DNA from 3 places in the Leptolyngbya sp. NK1-12 genome. Region 1 is predicted to be linked to each of the others. Evidence: predicted binding sites of a transcription regulator. Region 1 holds the regulator's gene; each other region holds the start of a gene.
What was found. The regulator NtcA, encoded in region 1, controls nitrogen genes in cyanobacteria. The targets are predictions, from matches to a motif close to TTTGTANNNNNNNNTACAAA.
Positions count from the first base shown of each region.

Region 1 (6,103 bases):
ATCCTAGCCGGATTGTTTGTACATGAGGCGTTTGGGCATCTTTCCGAAGCCGACATGATCTACGAAAACCCCGACCTGATGGAGGTAATGACACTGGGACGACGCTTTGGCTCTCCTGAACTGCAAATCTTTGATGGAGCAGCTCCCGAAGGGCATCGCGGCAGCTATTACTACGACGATGAGGGGGTTCCAGCTACCACGACTCAGTTGATCAAAGATGGCGTTTTGGTCGGGCGACTGCACTCCCGCGAAACCGCTGGCAAGCTGGGCGAAGCCCCCACCGGCAATGCCCGCTGCCTCAACTACCACTATCCGCCCCTTGTCCGCATGACCAACACCTGGATTGAGCGGGGAACTACACCCGTTGCCGATCTGTTTCATGGCATCAAAGAAGGCGTCTATGCCCGCAACTGGCTGGGCGGCATGACTAATGGCGAAATGTTTACCTTTGCGGCGGGAGAAGCCTGGATGATTCGCGACGGCAAAATTGCCGAACCCGTGCGGGATGTCAACCTGTCGGGCAATGTGTTCACCACACTGGCAGACATTGAGGCAATTGGCGATGATTTCTACTGGGATGAGTCAGGCGGCTGCGGCAAAGGCGGACAAAACGGGCTAGCTGTAGGCTGTGGCGGTCCGAGTCTGCGGATTCGCAATGTGGTGGTAGGCGGCGAAGCACTGGATGAGGAGTGAGTTTTGGCTTTGGGGAACTCTGATCGAGACGACTTCTATCGAGACGAGCATCCTTCCGTATGGCCCAATCCAACTCCCAGTTCTGCTTTTGCACTGCCGCCTTTGGTGATAAATATGTGCGGCTTGCCCAACTGCTGGCTGCCGATCTGCGCCAGTTTGCGCCCAATCAGCCGTTTCTGATCCTCACCGACTTGCCAGAACGGTTTCGCGACCATGCCAACGTGATCGCTGTTCAGCATTGGTGTCGCGGGGTACAGGCCTATCATGAACGCCGATTTGCCCTGCAGCAAGCCCTCCGCTTGGCCGATGCGGTGATGTACCTGGATGCGGATGTGCGAATCTGTGCGCCAGTGCCAGCGTTGACCTTTGCGCCCGGTTTAACGGCTCGCAGTTGCGGTGAGTTGCGGAAACACTGGCAGGAGCAGTTCGAGCGGCCCAACCCATCAGCTAGTAGTCAGCGCAAAAAGCAAATCATTGAAGCGATGGCCCGCAAAGTAGATGTGGATTTATATGCGCCTGACGTGAAGTTCATCAACGAGTTTTTGTTTGTGGTAACGGCCCAAGCCGGACGGGAACAGGAATTTCTGCGGTTGTGGGGCGAATTGGCGATCTACGCCGATACTTTGGGACTGCACCAGCATCCCACCTACGCGATGGCGCTGGCCGCCGTGAAGAGTGGCTTTCCAGTTCACCACAGCGAAATGGCGGGACTGGATTTTTTTGACGACCGAATTGAAACGATCCGGATTCGCAAAGGGCAATCCACACCAGACGCAAAAGCGCACTATTTTCGGGAACAGTCCCAGATCGAGCAAGCGCCCAAAACGCGAGTCGGGCGACTTCGACGAGTCGGGAGTAGGCGGATTTCTCTAGCCTACCATCGTCTGCGAGTACGGCTAATCGCGGCCCTATTTCCAGCTTTGCTAATCGATTACCAGCCAAGGGTTGGACAGAATCAGCGGTCTACAGCACTCCCTTCGAGCTAGGAATGGTTTGCGCCCGCCGGGGGTCAATTTCCACTGCCATACGCATAGCGCGAGCAAACGCCTTGAAGGTTGCTTCAATGATGTGATGGGAATTGATGCCATCGAGCTGGCGGATGTGGAGCGTCATCTGGGCATGATTCACCACCGCTACAAAAAACTCGCGTACCAGTTGGGTGTCGTAGGTACCGACCCGCTCGGTGGGAATCTGTAGCCCATAGCTGAGGTGAGGGCGGCCAGAAAAATCCAGCGATACTTGCACCAGCGCTTCGTCCAAGGGTGCAACAAAATGCCCAAAGCGGACAATGCCTTTGCGATCGCCCAACGCTTTGGTCAATGCCTGCCCCAGCGTGATCCCGACATCCTCATTCGTGTGGTGATCGTCAATCTCGATGTCACCTGTTGCCTGCACGTCTAGGTCAATTAACCCATGCGACGAAATTTGATGCAGCATGTGGTCCAGAAACGGAATGCCGGTTTTGGCAATGCAGCTTCCTTGCCCGTCTAGATTCAGGCTGACCTGCACATTCGTTTCTCCGGTAACCCGATGGACTGAAGCAGTGCGGCTAGGAAATTCTAACTGACGCGAAGCAGGCTGATTGTCGGGAAGGTTGGTGCGAGAGTCGCGAGTCTGCATGGTGAGATGCCGAAGAATGGCTACAAGATTTTCTGCAAAAGTTTCTGCAAAAGTTTTCTGCAAGATCTCTATTTTGCCTCAGCATCTGACAAAAAAACGCCACTCAGACCAGAGTGACGTAAACCATTTGACGTGACCAATTCTTAGGGTAGGGATTGCTTGGACGATAACCCTGCTACTGAGATTAACCCTGCTACTGAGACAATTGGGCCTTAAGCGGGGTAGCTGTCGATTTGGCGAGCTTCTTGCGGATAATGGAAGGCAAAACTAGCGGCCAAAAGAGTGTAGCAATAATCAAAACCATCCAGGAGAGGCGATCGGTTTTGGGTGTAGAAGTGTCCTTCCAAAAGGCACGAAATGAAACGCCAAAGACAAGAAGCGCGCCAGTGATGTAGAGTACCATGCTGCTGAATTCCTTGATGCTTACGCCTGTTAACTTGCATCTGTTAACTCGATCAAACCACTTGCATTCGCTGAGGAGTAAGGCTAGAATCACCGATTTTGTTTGATCAAGTTCTGCCAAGCTTCCTGGAGAATACCGAAAAATTGACCTCTGTTCTGCCGTGATTTCACGAATCGTTACGTCTGGTCAAACCAGTAGCTCAGTAGTTTCCGCAAAAAACGCTCTGGCTTCAGAGCAACGACAGGCAGGCGCAGTTCCATCAATTCAGGCAATTCAGCTTATTCCTCAGCTTTTGCAGGCTCAGACATGCCCATAATTTCGTAGCCCGCATCTACGTAGAGGATCTGCCCGGTAATGCCGCTAGCCAGATCGCTGCACAGAAATGCGGCTGCATTGCCAACTTCCAGTTGCGTAACGGTACGCCGCAGCGGAGCCGCCCGTTCCACATGGTGAATCATGTCTAGAATGCCACCCACGGCAGAAGAGGCTAGCGTGCGAATTGGGCCAGCCGAGATCGCATTGACTCGTACCTTTTGCGGTCCCAGTTCAGCCGCGAGGTAGCGCACATTCATTTCCAGCGCTGCTTTTGCGATCCCCATCGTGTTGTAGTTGGGGATCACTCGCACGCCGCCCAAATAGCTGAGAGTGAGAATGCTGCCGCCCTCGGTCATTAATGGCTTCGCATAGCGACTGAGGCTGACCAGCGAATAGGCGCTCACTTCGATTGCTAGAGAGAAATCTTGACGCGATACGCTGCTGAAGTCACCGCTCAAGGCATCTTTGCTAGCAAACGCAAGGCAGTGAATCAAAATATCTAAGCGGCCCCACTTATCCTGAATCACCTCGAATGTTTCCTGCATCTGAGCTTCATTCTGCACATCACAGGGGAGGTACAAACTGGGTTGGAGCGGTTCTACCAAATCTGCCACTTTCTTTTCGTTGCGGCCCTTTTCATCAGGCAGATAGGTAATACCCAGATTGGCTCCTGCGGCGTGAAGCTGTTGGGCAATTCCCCAAGCGATTGAGCGGTTGTTAGCGATTCCTGTCACCAGGGCATTTTTTCCAGACAAATTCAACATGACCCTTCACCCAATGTCGTTTGGCGTCTCAAGAATACTGAAAAACGGGGACGGAAAGAAACTGGTGAGGGAGTTTTAAGTTTTGAGTTTTGGCGACATAGCCTGTACGCTGGGCGTTAGTCTTTGCTTAGGCATGGTGTGTAGTTTTGTAGCTTGCTGCTGTGGAAGTCTTGTGAACCGATGTTGCCCAGATGTAGCGTTGCCAGAGGCAGTAGCAGGGGTTTAAGTTCTACTGCCTTGCAACTTTTGGGTTGAACGGCTATGCTCTATTTTCATTACTCAGAAAAAATTCTGAAAATATCTCAGCAAATAGCATTCTGGTCTGAGATTTCAGCATTGTGTAATTCTTGCTACAAAAAACTATCGCATTCTTAAGTTTAGTGTTTTAAAGTCAGAGTTCTATCACAGTATGATTGTGTTATGCAGCACAATTTATCCTAAGAGTTCTGGCTAAAAACTGGTAGTAAGCGTAAATAAGTACGAAGAGCGCTTCGGGGGTTATTACAACTACAGGCTCATACAGGCTCACGATAATAGGCTAGGGATAAAGGCATGGTAGCGTTGCAAGATAGACCGTTAGCAAATGTATTCCGTCAGTTGAGCGGTGGTGCCTTCCCGCCTGTCGTAGAGACTTACGAGCGCGGCAAAACCATCTTCTTTCCAGGTGATCCAGCGGAACGGGTTTACTTCCTGATGCGAGGGGCGGTCAAACTCTCTAGGGTTTACGAAGCTGGGGAAGAGATTACCGTAGCCTTGCTGCGCGAGAATAGCGTCTTTGGCGTACTCTCTCTGATTACCGGGCACCGCGCCGACCGCTTCTACCACGCTGTTGCCTTTACGCCCGTGGAGTTGCTTTCAGTACCCATTGAGCAGGTTGAGAAGGCGCTCAAGGATAACCCAGAGCTGTCGATGATCATGCTGCAGGGTTTGTCGTCTCGCATCCTGCAGACTGAGATGATGATCGAAACCTTGGCGCATCGGGATATGGGTTCCCGTCTAGTTAGCTTTTTGCTAATTCTCTGCCGCGATTTTGGTGTTCCTGCTCAGGATGGCATCACCATCGATCTCAAACTTTCCCACCAGGCGATTGCAGAGGCAATTGGCTCGACGCGAGTAACAGTAACGCGGCTGCTAGGCGACTTGCGGCAAGACAAAATGATTTCCATTCATAAGAAAAAGATTACCGTTCACAATCCAGTCACCCTGAGTCAGCAGTTCACTTAGGTAAGCTTTGAGTGATAGAAACCCCCCAAATTGGGGGGCAGGAGGGCTTAGTTAGCCTTATATCTTCAAACTTTGCAAATCTTTCAAGTCAGTTAAGCAAGCACAAAGTCAACCTCATCAGCGCCTTTGGTTTTGCCCTGGCCACTGGTCAGTTTCTGCCCTTTTACCTCTACAGCAAAGGGAGTGCTGCCCAAGTTGATGTTGTAATCGGTTTCCTGATTGGTATAGCCAACGCTGGCAATCATCTTGCGGCCTTCGGGTGTGTAAATAAAGGCCAGCATTTGGTTTTTGTTTTTCTTATTGTCGCGTGCCCAAACCACCATGTACTGCTTGCCCTGGTAGTCGAACACCTTGGCTGGACGATTGGGAACATAGCGGCCTGGTTCGCCAAAGCTAACATCGAGGAATTTTTGCAGCGAGGCGTCTTGGACTTTGGCATAGGCCACTTCTGCGGCAGAAGCAGGCAGTTGATCACCCTGGCTTTCATCCGGGACATCTTCCTCACCCCGATTCTTGAAGTAATCAACCGCGGCTTTGGTGCCAATTGCGCCGACGGTAGCAATGCCAGCACCCACTAAGATGTTGCGAAGCAGATTATTACGATTAGTCATGATTCAGCAATATCCTGTAACGTTTTCAACTATAGGAGGGCCGTTCGCGCCTTCTAGGTAGGATTAACAAAAACTTCAGACTTGTAATACAGCCTTTTCCAGGCTAATGAAGTACAAAAAATAGGGTGCAGGGGCCGTGCCCCTACGTGGGGGCGAAGCCCCCACACCCCTCGTACCTTACCAGAGTGGAAAAAGCTATAGCAGGCTGATCAGTCATGAAAAGGGCCGCAGGAGCCGGGAGTCAGAACATTACCTACTCCTGCACCAGCGAGTTTGCCCGTTGATGCTCCGCTAACCGTTGCCCTACAGCAAACCCCACTCCTGACTCCTAGCTTTTTCTAAAGCGCTTCCGGCTCCTGACCTGACACCACCGGAGCCACCTTCTTCAGCTTTAGCTCTGGGTGCTCGCCTTCCACCTGCTGACAATTCCACTCATTACGAAACAGCAGCACCGGACGGCCCCAGCTATCTTT
Region 1 covers NZ_CP053586.1:6,104,464-6,110,566, reverse strand. Annotated here, with positions in the region: gene HJG54_RS26250 (TldD/PmbA family protein) at 1-693, shown strand, start outside; gene HJG54_RS26245 (hypothetical protein) at 753-1,679, shown strand; gene hisB (imidazoleglycerol-phosphate dehydratase HisB) at 1,657-2,313, opposite strand; gene HJG54_RS26235 (hypothetical protein) at 2,507-2,716, opposite strand; gene fabI (enoyl-ACP reductase FabI) at 2,995-3,795, opposite strand; gene ntcA (global nitrogen regulator NtcA) at 4,348-5,019, shown strand; gene HJG54_RS26220 (hypothetical protein) at 5,112-5,630, opposite strand; gene prfC (peptide chain release factor 3) at 5,969-6,103, opposite strand, start outside.

Region 2 (6,103 bases), 2.4 Mb from region 1:
GTTGACTATAAAGCGCTCGGGTTAGTAAGTCTAAAAATAATTCGGTTGACCTATTCAGGAGCCAGAAGCAGAATTTCCCGCATCAGTTAAGGCTAGGTAAAGTTTGGTTCCTAATTCCTAGCGATAACAGAGCTAGATTAAGAATTCAAAAGCAAAAATCCTCCTGACTCCCCACCGCTCGGCTGAGCGCTCGCGTCGAAGCCCCTCACCCCCCACTCCCCACTCCCCACTCCTCACTCCTCACCCCCCCATCTCCAATTCCCCCCCGTCCCCAAAGATGGCATCATATACCACTGTGGCTATTTTGCAGGAGTATGGCGAATGGGACTATCAACCGACAATCAACGGGTTACAGCACCTGCTCCAGAGTTGGAGACTGACTTGAACCTGGCCGGAGTCAAAGTTCTGGTGGATGCCTTCAACCTGCAACTCACCAAGGGCACCGGCATCAAAACCTATGGTCTCAGTCTGCTCGAAGCGCTGGATCGCCTCGGAGCTAAGGTAGACATTCTGCTCAGCCGCAGCGGCTACAAAAACAACGAAATTCTCGACGAAATCTTCTTCTTCGACAATCAAGGCGGGCGACAGGACTGGCCAAGCTTAGCCAAATGGCTATTGAAATCAGCCTCTCCGTTTTATCGGGCCAAGCGTAGAAAGTCCTTTGCCGGATTGGTGGTCAAGAAAGGGCAGTACACCGAAGATTTCCTCAAGTACGCCACATCGTTCAGTATGCCCTACTGCTATGACCTCGCGAATGGACTATACGACCGCCTGCGGTTGACGACTAGCATCAATGTTGAGGAAAAAGTAAACATTTGGCACGCCACTTATCCGCTGCCCATGCAGGTGCGGGGCGCGAAGAAAATTACCACTGTCCATGATCTGATTCCGCTGCGATTGCCCTACGCCACCCTTGACGGCAAGAAGATCTTCTACAACAAAATCAAAGATACCTTGAAGGAATCTGCCGTTACGATCACCGTTTCCGAGCACTCCAAGCAAGATATCCTCACCTACTACGATGTTGATCCCGCCAAAGTCATCGTTACCTACCAGCCAATTGCTCTCAAGCCGCTAGAAGCCACCGACGCTGAGATCGCCCGGTTTCTGCGTCGCTACAGCCTAAAGTACCAAAACTACATTCTGTTTGTGGGCGCGATCGAGCCGAAGAAAAATGTGGGTCGCTTAATTGACGCCTATGCCTCGATTGACACCGATATGCCGCTGGTGATCGTCGGCAAAAAGGGTTGGCTCTGGGAAGATGAGCTGGGCAAGGCCCAATTCTTGAGCGATGACAAAGAATCGACGAAAAAGGTGAAACTGCTGGAATATGTGACGATGGAGAGCCTGCGCTATCTGTTCAGCGGAGCCTATTGTCTGGTCTTTCCCTCCCTCTACGAAGGGTTTGGTCTGCCGCCTCTAGAAGCGATGAACTTCGGCTGCCCGGTGATTACCTCCAACGTCTCCTGTTTACCCGAAATCTGCGGAGATGCGGCCCTCTATGCCGATCCCTACAGCGTTAAGGATATTACGAAGCAGCTCGAAACTCTGTTGGGCGACAGGGATCTGCGGCAGAGTCTCGTCGAAGCAGGTCGGCTTAACGCGGAGCGGTTTAGCATGGAGAACTACATCAAGCGGCTGCATTACGCCTATCGCACAGCATTGGATACTTAAGCTTCGGATACTTAAGCTTCGGCAAACCATCCACATGATTAGGTCAGTCTAGGCAATGCTAGAGTCAGGCAGTGATATTGATGCAGAACTGGCAGCAATAAAAGCACAGTTACTAGGTTTTGCTCCTCAGCTTCCTGATTCTGATTCCTCAAAACCTCGTTTTAGCTGTGCTGCAATTGATGTGAAACTGGAGGAACTGAAACAACAGCTCGATCAGCTTTAATGGCATCATCCCAAGCCTATAACGTGGCAGAGATGCCGAGTTTCAGGTTTCAACTGACCCATAATAAAAAACCTTAATCAACAAAAAACAGGGGCCTATTTTGGCATCCCTGTCATGAATTGTTATGAATTGATTTAGCTAATTCAACTCGCTCGTCTAAACGTCCGTTTCGCTCAGTTCGCGAGTCAGGTAGTCGAAGGGTTCATCCAGATAGGCATCGGTGGCAATTCCGGCCTCAGCGACTCGTTCCCTAACGATATCTTTCATAATCTGGATACCAACAACGGTCGGACCAATCGGTACACCCAGTGAGTTGTAGGTTTCCCTCAGACCGTAGAGCACCCGCTCATCCAGCACATCGGTATTGCCTGCCACTAGGGCATAGCTAGCGTAGCGCAGGTAATAGTCCATATCGCGTAGGCAGGCCGCATAGCGACGAGTGGTATAAGCGTTTCCACCCGGACGAATTAGCTCTGGAATATCCTCAAACAGACGTAACGCTGCCTGCTTGACGATGGCAGCGGCATTACCATTGATTACGGCTGCTGCTTGCACACGAGCTGTACCACTCTCAAAATAAGATTTCAGAGAATCCAGGGCGTTGCGATCGAGATATCGACCGGTGCTGTCGTAGTTTTTAATCAGGCTGGTCACCGCATCCCGCATCAGATTTCGTCTCCCAAGTTTTGTTATCAGTAGTCTGTTTACTATGTCTTGATTGCCTGTAGGCCATAGACAAATTAAAAATCAGCGGGGATGCTGTAGTATGAGCGCCTTGCCCACCGCAGACAAGATGCCTGCCCCCTGACCTAATTTTTAATGCCTTACATGTGGCTACATGAAGACTGGCAATCGCCATTTAGTTTATCATGCAGCGTTTGACAGAATTGCGTCCAAACCTGAGAAGCAAGCCAAGAACTGTAAAGATTCTTATCTTAACTGTCTTGGTAAGCCTGGGGATTCACGAGTAGTTACAGCAGCGCCATCGGTTCTGCAAGCCACAAAACCTCGATTTACAACCAGCTGAGGCGCTAAACAACCGCTCCTACACATCCGGCAGTACCACTTGGCAGATTAGGTCAATAACCCATTGAGCAAGTTTAATCAAGTAAAAAGATTGATTTGTAGTTTTGAATACAAAATCTGTGTAAGCCTGTTCCTAGGATGATTCAGGTGAATTGAAGTCCGGTTCGTTGAGGATGTTTCCTCCTGCTGGAGCAAGGTAATCGCTGAGTCGAGAGCTGCTGCTGAATCAATGGGGTAAAGTCGCATCTATATCATATTGGCTTCAACGATCGGCTTCAGTGCAAATCCAAGCGCCAGCCCAATATTTTTACTCCCTTTGAGTAAATACTCTCTGCGAGTAAGCGTGCATATCAAGAGACAGCCTAAGAGATTGTTTAAGGAGTAGTCATGGCAACCCCCCAAGAAGTCTTGAGCTTGATTAAAGAGAAGGGCATCAAGCTGATTGACCTCAAGTTTATTGACCTGCCGGGAATTTGGCAGCATTTGACGGTCTACGAAAACCAAATTGATGAAAGCAGCTTTGTCGATGGTGTGGCGTTTGATGGCTCCAGTATCCGCGGTTGGAAAGCCATCAACGAGTCGGACATGTCGATGGTGCTCGATCCGGACACAGCTTGGATCGATCCGTTCATGAAAGAGCCGACCATGAGCTTCATTTGCAGCATTAAGGAACCCCGGACTGGTGAACCTTATTCTCGCTGCCCGCGCGTGATCGCCCAAAAAGCCCTCGACTACCTTACCGCCAGCGGCATTGGCGATACTGCCTTCTTTGGTCCTGAAGCCGAGTTCTTCATCTTTGATGATGTCCGGTTCGACCAAAACCAGCACGAAGGCTACTACTACGTCGATTCAGTCGAAGGCCGCTGGAATTCGGGCCGCAAGGAAGAGGGCGGCAACCTGGGCTACAAGCCTCGCTACAAGGAGGGCTACTTCCCTGTTGCTCCCACCGACACCTCCCAGGACATGCGCAGTGAGATGCTGCTGACGATGGCTGAGTGCGGTGTACCGATTGAAAAGCATCACCATGAAGTAGCAACAGGTGGTCAGTGCGAATTGGGCATCCGCTTCGATACGCTGGTCAAGTCTGCTGACAACTTGATGATCTACAAGTACTGCATCAAGAATGTAGCCCGCAAGTACGGCAAAACCGTTACCTTCATGCCCAAACCAGTCTTCAACGACAACGGTTCGGGGATGCACACGCACCAGTCAATCTGGAAGGATGGGCAGCCTCTGTTCGGTGGCGACAAGTATGCCGGCCTGAGCCAGATGGCGCTGTGGTACATCGGCGGCATCCTGAAGCATGCTCCAGCTCTGCTCGCCTTCACCAACCCCACCACCAACTCCTACAAGCGCCTCGTTCCAGGCTTTGAAGCTCCAGTGAACTTGGCTTACTCGCAGGGCAACCGTTCAGCTTCGGTGCGGATTCCCTTGTCTGGCTCGAACCCGAAGGCAAAACGTCTGGAGTTCCGCTGTCCGGATGCTACCTCGAACCCCTACCTGGCCTTTGCCGCTATGCTCTGCGCCGGTATCGATGGGATCAAGAACCAGATCGATCCGGGCGAACCGCTGGATGTGGACATCTACGACCTCAGCCCCGAAGAATTGGCGAAGATTCCTTCTACGCCAGGATCGCTAGAAGATGCGCTGGAGTGCCTCGAGAAAGATCATGACTTCTTGACCACCGGCGGCGTCTTTACCGAAGACCTGATCAACACCTGGATTCAGTACAAGCTCGACAACGAGGTGAACCCGATGCGGCTGCGGCCTCACCCCTACGAGTTTGCGCTCTACTATGACTGCTAGGTTGGGATTGCTAATCTGAGTTTTGCTAGAAACTCAGAAGGTTTTTTGAGGAGCAGGGTGGTTGCTATCCCCTTGCTCCTTTTTGGTGATGAGCGGTGATGAATGCCCTATCACCGGAGCAGCGTTGTTCCATACTTTCTCAGCACCCGGAATGGGCGAATCAGGTAATAGAGCGAGGAAAGGGCAGGGGGCAATGGCACGAAAGCTTGATCCTCAGCAGTCGGTTTAATCCAACCTGAATGCTCCATCAACCCCCACCAGCTCCAAAACTGATCCTGGAACCGCTCCCGCGTGCGGATGTGGAACAAGCTCCGCTCCACTTCACCAATTCGCCCAGTGGCAGGACTGAACAGCGTTTGCTTAACACTCCTAGCCAAACAACCCATTGTCCGATCGCGAGCGATCCACTCTGCTGCTGGTTGCGGTAGGCTTACCTGCAAAAGGTCGTGAGCCAGCAATAGCCCTAGGCTGATGAGTCGGCGCATTCCCCACTGTTCGGTCTGCTGCTGCAACAACTGCCAGTTCAGCGGCTTGGTTCGCACCAGTTCCGCTACATCGCAAATGCGGTTCAAATGGTGCCAGCCTTCCTTGGTGCCATGCAGGCACAGCATCAAGAGATCCATTTCGGGAGTGAGCATCTTCACAGGCTTTCCACCAATCAAGCCAGGTTCCAGATGCAGCCACACCTCTCGATTTTGCAGTGGATAGGAGAGGTGTTTGGGAGCCAGGGTTGAGTGTAAATCGATGTTATACAGTTCGTTTTCTCGAATCAGATGGGTTTCCCAAGGCACCTCAATCCGGAGGTTATAGCCTTGCGCCATCAACAGTTCGATTGCTTGAGAGCGATGCGACTTATCCACCAGCAGATCCAGATCGGTGATCTGGCGCAGCGAAAGGTTTTTGTAAACGGTTAGGGCAAGAATTGGACCTTTAAACGGCAAAACCGGAATTTGCTCAGCTTCAAATAGGCTGAGGAGCCGCAGCAGTTCCTGGGTCAGCAGCAGGTTTTGCTGGGCATTGATGTGGAACAGGCGCTGCAGTCGTTGGAGAATCGCAGGGGGAACCGCATCTGGGCAGGCAGACTTAACACTCCAATACAGCAAGGGTGCCACGCCATGCTGCACTGCTATTTGCAGCAGCAAATCCCAATCAATGCCAGCTTGGAGGAGGGCGGGAATCTGAGCTGCTGTGGTTGCGTCCATTTGCACACGAGCACAGCACAGCAAAAGCTTGATTTCAGAGTATTCTTCCATGGTCATCAACGTTTGGCTTTTTCTACCTCATTGGGCATCAGAACGGCACGGGTCACCACTACTCCTCTGCAGCTTCTGGCGTTGATGAATCTGTTAAACCTGAGTCTAGTGTCATTTTTAC
Region 2 covers NZ_CP053586.1:1,912,806-1,918,908, reverse strand. Annotated here, with positions in the region: gene HJG54_RS07780 (glycosyltransferase family 1 protein) at 322-1,674, shown strand; gene apcB (allophycocyanin subunit beta) at 2,054-2,563, opposite strand; gene glnA (type I glutamate--ammonia ligase) at 3,311-4,729, shown strand; gene HJG54_RS07765 (nucleotidyltransferase family protein) at 4,840-5,982, opposite strand.
Region 2: a site for NtcA is predicted at 3,019-3,038, ahead of glnA (type I glutamate--ammonia ligase). Genes of this name have one in related genera too.

Region 3 (6,103 bases), 1.9 Mb from region 1:
GGACCTGACAACGCTAGAGTTCGATTTACTGACTACCTTTCTCAGCTATCCTGGACGGGTCTGGAATCGAACCCAGCTGATCGAGCGGCTGTGGGGCAGCGATTTCTATGGTGATGAGCGGGTAGTGGATACCCATGTGGCCCGGCTACGCAAAAAAATCGAACCCGATCCGGCCAATCCCACCTTTGTCAAAACCGTGATTGGGGTGGGGTATAAATTTGAAGACGCATTAGTTTGAGCCAATTCTTTCAGCTACTTCTCTCAGCCGATTTTAAGCCGATGGATGTATTTATCCGCGCCTACGAGCACGCAGCCGGCAATTTCAATACCTTACTGACAGCCCTACAGCAGCATCTGGTTCTCGTCCTCGTGCCGCTGGCGATTGGGCTAGTGGTGGGATTGCCGTTGGGCCTATGGAGTGCTCGCTCCCGTACAGCAGCAACGATCTTGATTAACGGGTTCAATGGCCTGCGGGTAATTCCCAGCCTAGTGGTTCTGTTCGTTTTTGTTTCGGTGCCGTACTTTGGCCTGAATGTGCGTTCGGCGATTGTGGCCCTGACCCTGCTAGTGATGCCGCCAATTCTAATCAACACCGATGTTGCCTTCCGCAGTATTGATCCGATGATTCGAGAGGCAGCTTACGGCATGGGTATGAGTAAAAGGCAAGTCCTCCGCTCGATCGAGGTACCGCTAGCTTTGCCGGTTGTAATCACAGGCATCAAAATCGCAACTATCGAGGTGATTGCTAGCGCAACCTTAGCCGCCTTCATTGGAGCGGGCGGCTTGGGCCGATTCATTGTGCTGGGCTTTGCGCAATACGATCCGGCTATTTTGCTGGTGGGAGCCATTCCGGTAGCGCTGTTGGCAGTGCTGGCAGAAATTGCCCTAGGTCAGCTCCAGCGGGCGGTACAACCTCCTCAATAATGGCCTCAATAATGGCCTCAATAACGAGCCAGCAATTGGGTATTTTAGATTGCGCCTTTAGCCAACACCATTTCACTCAAAAACCACCAAAGCGTAGAATCAATGATTGATCGCAACGCTCAGCATGCCAGGTTCTATGTCCCTTGCCATATATCTCAACATACTCGATGAGGTATTGCGTCAGTTCAAGTACAGCCAAGACGAATTGCAGCGAACCTATGGTTTTGGCAATCGTCTACAGAGCATTGCTGACAAAGTCCGCGATAGCCTAGACGAAGCCCAAATTCTGCAAACCGCTGTGCAGGAGTTGGCGATTGGGTTGGGAGTTGATAGTTGCGATACTGGCATTTACGATTTGCAGCACGGTACCTCAACCGTTGCCTATGAATATGTAGCAGGGCAAGTGCTACCTGTGCAGGGGTTGGTGGTTTCAATGCTGGATTACCCTGAGGTCTACAGTCAGTTGTTACAGGGGCAATATGTCCACGGCTGCTGGTATCCGCTAGATCAAAAGATCCACAATGTACGGCGGATTTCAGGGCACTTCGCTGCTTTAGTTCATCCCATCATCGATAACCAGCAGGTAATTGGCGATTTATGGCTCTATCGCGTCGGAGCAGAAGGGTTTGAACCCGAAGAAATTTGGCTGGTGCAGCAGGTTGCCACCCAATGTGCAATTGCTATTCGGCAGGCTCGACTTTATCAAGCTGCTCAGGCCCAGGTAACAGAGCTAGCTCGACTGAATCGCCTCAAGGATGATTTTCTCACTACGGTCTCTCACGAATTGCGGACGCCAATTGCCACGATCGCCACAGCGGTACAAATGCTAGAGCTGGAATTGCAGCGCATTGGGGTTGAGCTGGCAGCCAATCCTGGCCTCCAGTTCTACCTGACGGTATTGCAACAGGAAAGCCAGCAGGAAATCATCTTAATTGACAATCTGCTGGCCCTCACCCGCATTGAGTCTGAAACCGAACCCTTGGTTTTGACGACCATTGACCCCCACATTTGGGTGGCTGATGTGCTCGAACCCTTTGCTGACTATGCCAATAGTCAAAAGCAGCAGCTAGAGCTAGATATTCCAATCGATTTGCCGCCCCTTACCACAGATGTCGCTGACCTGGAGCGGATTTTGACTGAGCTATTGACCAACGCCTGCAAATATACCCTTGCCGGAGGGACGATCACAGTCTCGGCTGCGTTGTGGAATCCCTCGCCTCCTAATTCGGCCCCCATGCTAGACCTAACGATCTGCAATCCAGGCATTTCGCTCTCAGCCGATGAGTGCGAGCGTATTTTTGATCAGTTCTATCGTTTCCCCAGTAGCGCTCCCGGCAAACAGCAGGGCATAGGATTGGGTTTGGCGCTGGTTAAAAAACTAACGACCCGAATAGGGGCTACGATTGAGGCTAAAAGCAGCGCAGACCATCTGGTATTCAGGCTACGTCTACCCCTCACGGCATCGAATTAATTTCTGAATCAGTTGAGCTACATTGGTAATTGAGTCTGTCCGGGTGCATTGGCTTTCTCAAGGACGGACATTGATCCGCTCTATGATTTGGCTAGAAAATCAAGGACTTGAGTTTATGCTTCCTAGCGATCGTTCCCAACCCAACTTTCGTTCTAGACTGAATGCCTGGCTATACAAATTACGCGAATGGATTCGTCAAGAAATTGTGGATGACGATCCTTGGGACGATGAAACGCTATTTCCGGATGGGCAAAACGGTTCTGGTCAGCCGATTATCTTAGAACCAGCAAAGTTGGAAACACTGACCAAACAGCTACCCACTGTAGATGATTACAGTTCCAATTGATTCAACACAACATATCCAGTCCTGTCATAGCAACTCACAATAACCTTCTTGATTGCGTTTTGATACGTTTTAAGTAATCAGCCTGACGATTAGACGTTCCTGTAGCGCCAACATCTCTCTGGCATCCAGCAGAACCAGTGAGCCTACCAGTGCCATCAGAGCACAGGCATCTGCTGCGACAAACCAGCCGCCCTCACTATTGCATTTGTATGCTTTCATTCAACTTCTGGAGTGAGGAACGTTTAATCCGACGCGCAGGGTTTGCAGCCCACTCTAATCCCAGGAAAGCTGTATTAATCGCCAATGCCAGCAGAGAGACAACGATAGCACCCAGCCAAATTTTGTCATCGCGTTTTTGGGCAATCCCGTCAAACAATAGGGTTCCCAGTCCTCCTGCGCCGAATTTAGCTCCAATCGTAGCGATGCCAATGGTGACAACGGTTGCAATCCGGAGTCCGGCCAAGAAGATCGGTAGAATCAGTGGTACCTGAATTTGCCACCACCGTTGCCAATAGCTCATTCCCATGCCTCGTGCTGCTTCCAAGACAGCAGGCTGGATCGATTGTAAGCCCACCACCAGACTGCGCACCAAAATCACCTGAGCATAGAGCACCATTGCCGCAATCACAGACCAGGCATTCAACCCGAAAAACGGTACCAGCAGAATAATTAGAGCTAAGCTCGGCACCGTGTAAAGAATGCCTAAAATGCCCAAGAACGGTACATTTAACCACCGGTAGCGGCTAATCAACAGCGCCAACGGCAACGCAATCAACACCGACAGCACCAACGTCAGGCTAGTCATTGATAGGTGTTGCAGCAGCAGTTGCCAAACGGTAGCCGGATTCTTCAGCAGGTATTCCATGTAGATCAATTTGCTATCTGATATAGCGATCCTAATATCAGTTGGAAACTATCAGTTGGAAACTATCAGTTGGAATTGGTCTGGCTCAATTCTTTGAGTACGGCTTGGTGCTTGAATATCGTGGATCCCAAGCTCCTCAACTCAATATTTGGATCTGCCCCTTTTCTGGGATGCCCACAGGGCTATCATCCCACTGGTAGGAAATTTTGAACAGCAACGGTTCGAGAAAGTCCCCCAGAATGGAGGATGTAGGGAGCTTTTTAAACCGCTGCTTCGGATTGCCTCAAACTTCTGCCAACTGACATCCCGATAGCGCAACCTGCCGCTAAGTAACGGCCAAGTAATGGCTAACAGTCAACAATTCCAATGTCAATTTGTATCTTAAGCTACAGATAGAAGCAGGAGGGAACGTCTAGCTTCTACTAATCGATAGCTAATCGTTCCTATCTCAAGGTGCAGTTCAACCAGTACGATCCAGGCGATTATTACGACGAGCTGTTTGAGGCGAAAGATCAACCTCGCCCCGAGGCCGCCCTGCTGATTGAGCGAATCAACTCCATGTCAATGGCAGAGCTTCAGCAGCGGCAGCAGGCAGCTCAAAATGCCCTATTCCGGCTCGGCGTCACGTTCAATGTCTACAGCGACAGGCAAGGTACTGAACGGATCCTGCCATTTGATATCATTCCTCGCATCCTGTCAGTTCGAGAATGGGAATGGCTAGAACGCGGACTAAAGCAGCGAATTGAGGCCCTCAATCTGTTTTTGACTGATATTTACAGCGATCAAAAAATCCTCAAGGATGGGGTGATTCCCTTAGAATTGATTGAATCGGCTAGCGGCTTTCTCAAGCCCTGTATGGGGTTGAAACCCTCTCAAGGCGTTTGGTGCCACATCACCGGGACCGATTTGGTGCGCGACCGCGATGGCCAATGGTATGTGCTGGAAGACAATCTGCGCTGTCCTTCGGGTGTCTCCTATGTGCTGGAGAATCGGCGCGTCATGAAAACCACCTTTCCGCAGGTGTTCAACCGCATGAACATTCTGCCGGTGGATGACTATGCCAGTCAGTTACTAGAAACCCTGCTGCACCTAGCCCCAACCGGGCTACCGGAACCAACCGTGGTGGTACTAACCCCCGGCATCTACAATTCTGCCTACTTCGAGCATTCCTTTCTAGCCCAACAAATGGGTGTGGAGCTGGTTGAAGGCCGGGATTTGGTGGTGGCGGATGGCTATTTGCAGATGCGCACCACCCGCGGGCTGAAGCGGGTTGATGTGATCTATCGCCGCATTGATGATGATTTTCTGGATCCGCAGACATTTCGCTCCGACTCTATGCTTGGTGTCCCCGGCATTATGGATGTGTATCGAGCCGGACGACTGGCGATTGCTAATGCCCCAGGCACCGGCGTAGCAGACGACAAGGTAATCTATGCCTATGTGCCCCAAATGATTCGCTATTACCTGGGCGAAGAGCAAATCCTGCCCAATGTGCCGACCTACCTCTGCTGGGAAGCGGATCAGCAGCAGCATGTTCTGCAAAATCTCGATAAACTCGTGGTCAAAGCCGCTAGCGAATCGGGAGGCTACGGCATGTTGGTGGGTCCCCACGCCACGCCAGAACAGCGGGAAGAGTTTGCTGGACGCATCCAGGCAAAGCCGCGCAATTACATTGCCCAGCCGACGCTTTGTCTTTCCCGCGTACCGACCTTATTTGAAGACCATTTTGAAGGCTGCCACGTCGATCTGCGCCCCTACATCCTCTACGGCAAAGAAATTTATGTGAATCCAGGTGGCCTGACTCGCGTTGCGCTGCGGCGGGGTTCGCTGGTAGTCAACTCGTCACAAGGGGGGGGAAGTAAAGATACATGGGTGGTGGGGTGGGAAAAGTTTTGAGTTAATTTTGGCCTTAAATTATGCTCAGTCGGGTTGCGGATTCAATTTACTGGCTCAATCGCTATGTAGAACGGGCAGAAAATATCGCCCGCTTTGTCGATGTCAATTTGAACTTGCTGCTGGATGCGCCGGTGGTGATGACCCAACAGTGGGAGCCACTGATCATGACAACCGGCGATCTGCCGCTGTTTCGGGAGCGCTATGGCAAGGCAACGGCAGACAATGTGATCCAGTTTTTAACGTTTGATCAGAATTATTCCAACTCGATCCTTTCCTGCTTGCGGGCAGCGCGGGAGAACGCTCGATCGGTACGGGAAATTATTTCATCGGAGATGTGGGAGCAGGTCAACACATTTTATCTGATGGTCCTGGATGCATCTCAAGTTCAGCCCCTACCTGCCTTGCCTAGCTTCTTTGCCGAAGTGAAGATGGCAAGCCATCTGTTTGCCGGCGTGATGGATGCCACCATGGCCCACAACGAGGGCTGGCATTTTGGCCGCTTGGGGCGTTTGATTGAACGGGCCGATAAAACGGCGCGCATTCTGGATGTGAAGTATTTCATTTTACTGCCAGAAGTCAATTATGTCGGAACGGCACTGGA
Region 3 covers NZ_CP053586.1:1,450,457-1,456,559, forward strand. Annotated here, with positions in the region: gene HJG54_RS05765 (response regulator transcription factor) at 1-238, shown strand, start outside; gene HJG54_RS05770 (ABC transporter permease) at 280-924, shown strand; gene HJG54_RS05775 (GAF domain-containing sensor histidine kinase) at 1,061-2,395, shown strand; gene HJG54_RS05780 (hypothetical protein) at 2,511-2,741, shown strand; gene HJG54_RS05785 (hypothetical protein) at 2,811-2,960, opposite strand; gene HJG54_RS05790 (ABC transporter permease) at 2,938-3,606, opposite strand; gene HJG54_RS05795 (circularly permuted type 2 ATP-grasp protein) at 4,060-5,502, shown strand; gene HJG54_RS05800 (alpha-E domain-containing protein) at 5,523-6,103, shown strand, end outside.
Region 3: a site for NtcA is predicted at 3,980-3,999, ahead of HJG54_RS05795 (circularly permuted type 2 ATP-grasp protein). Genes of this name have one in related genera too.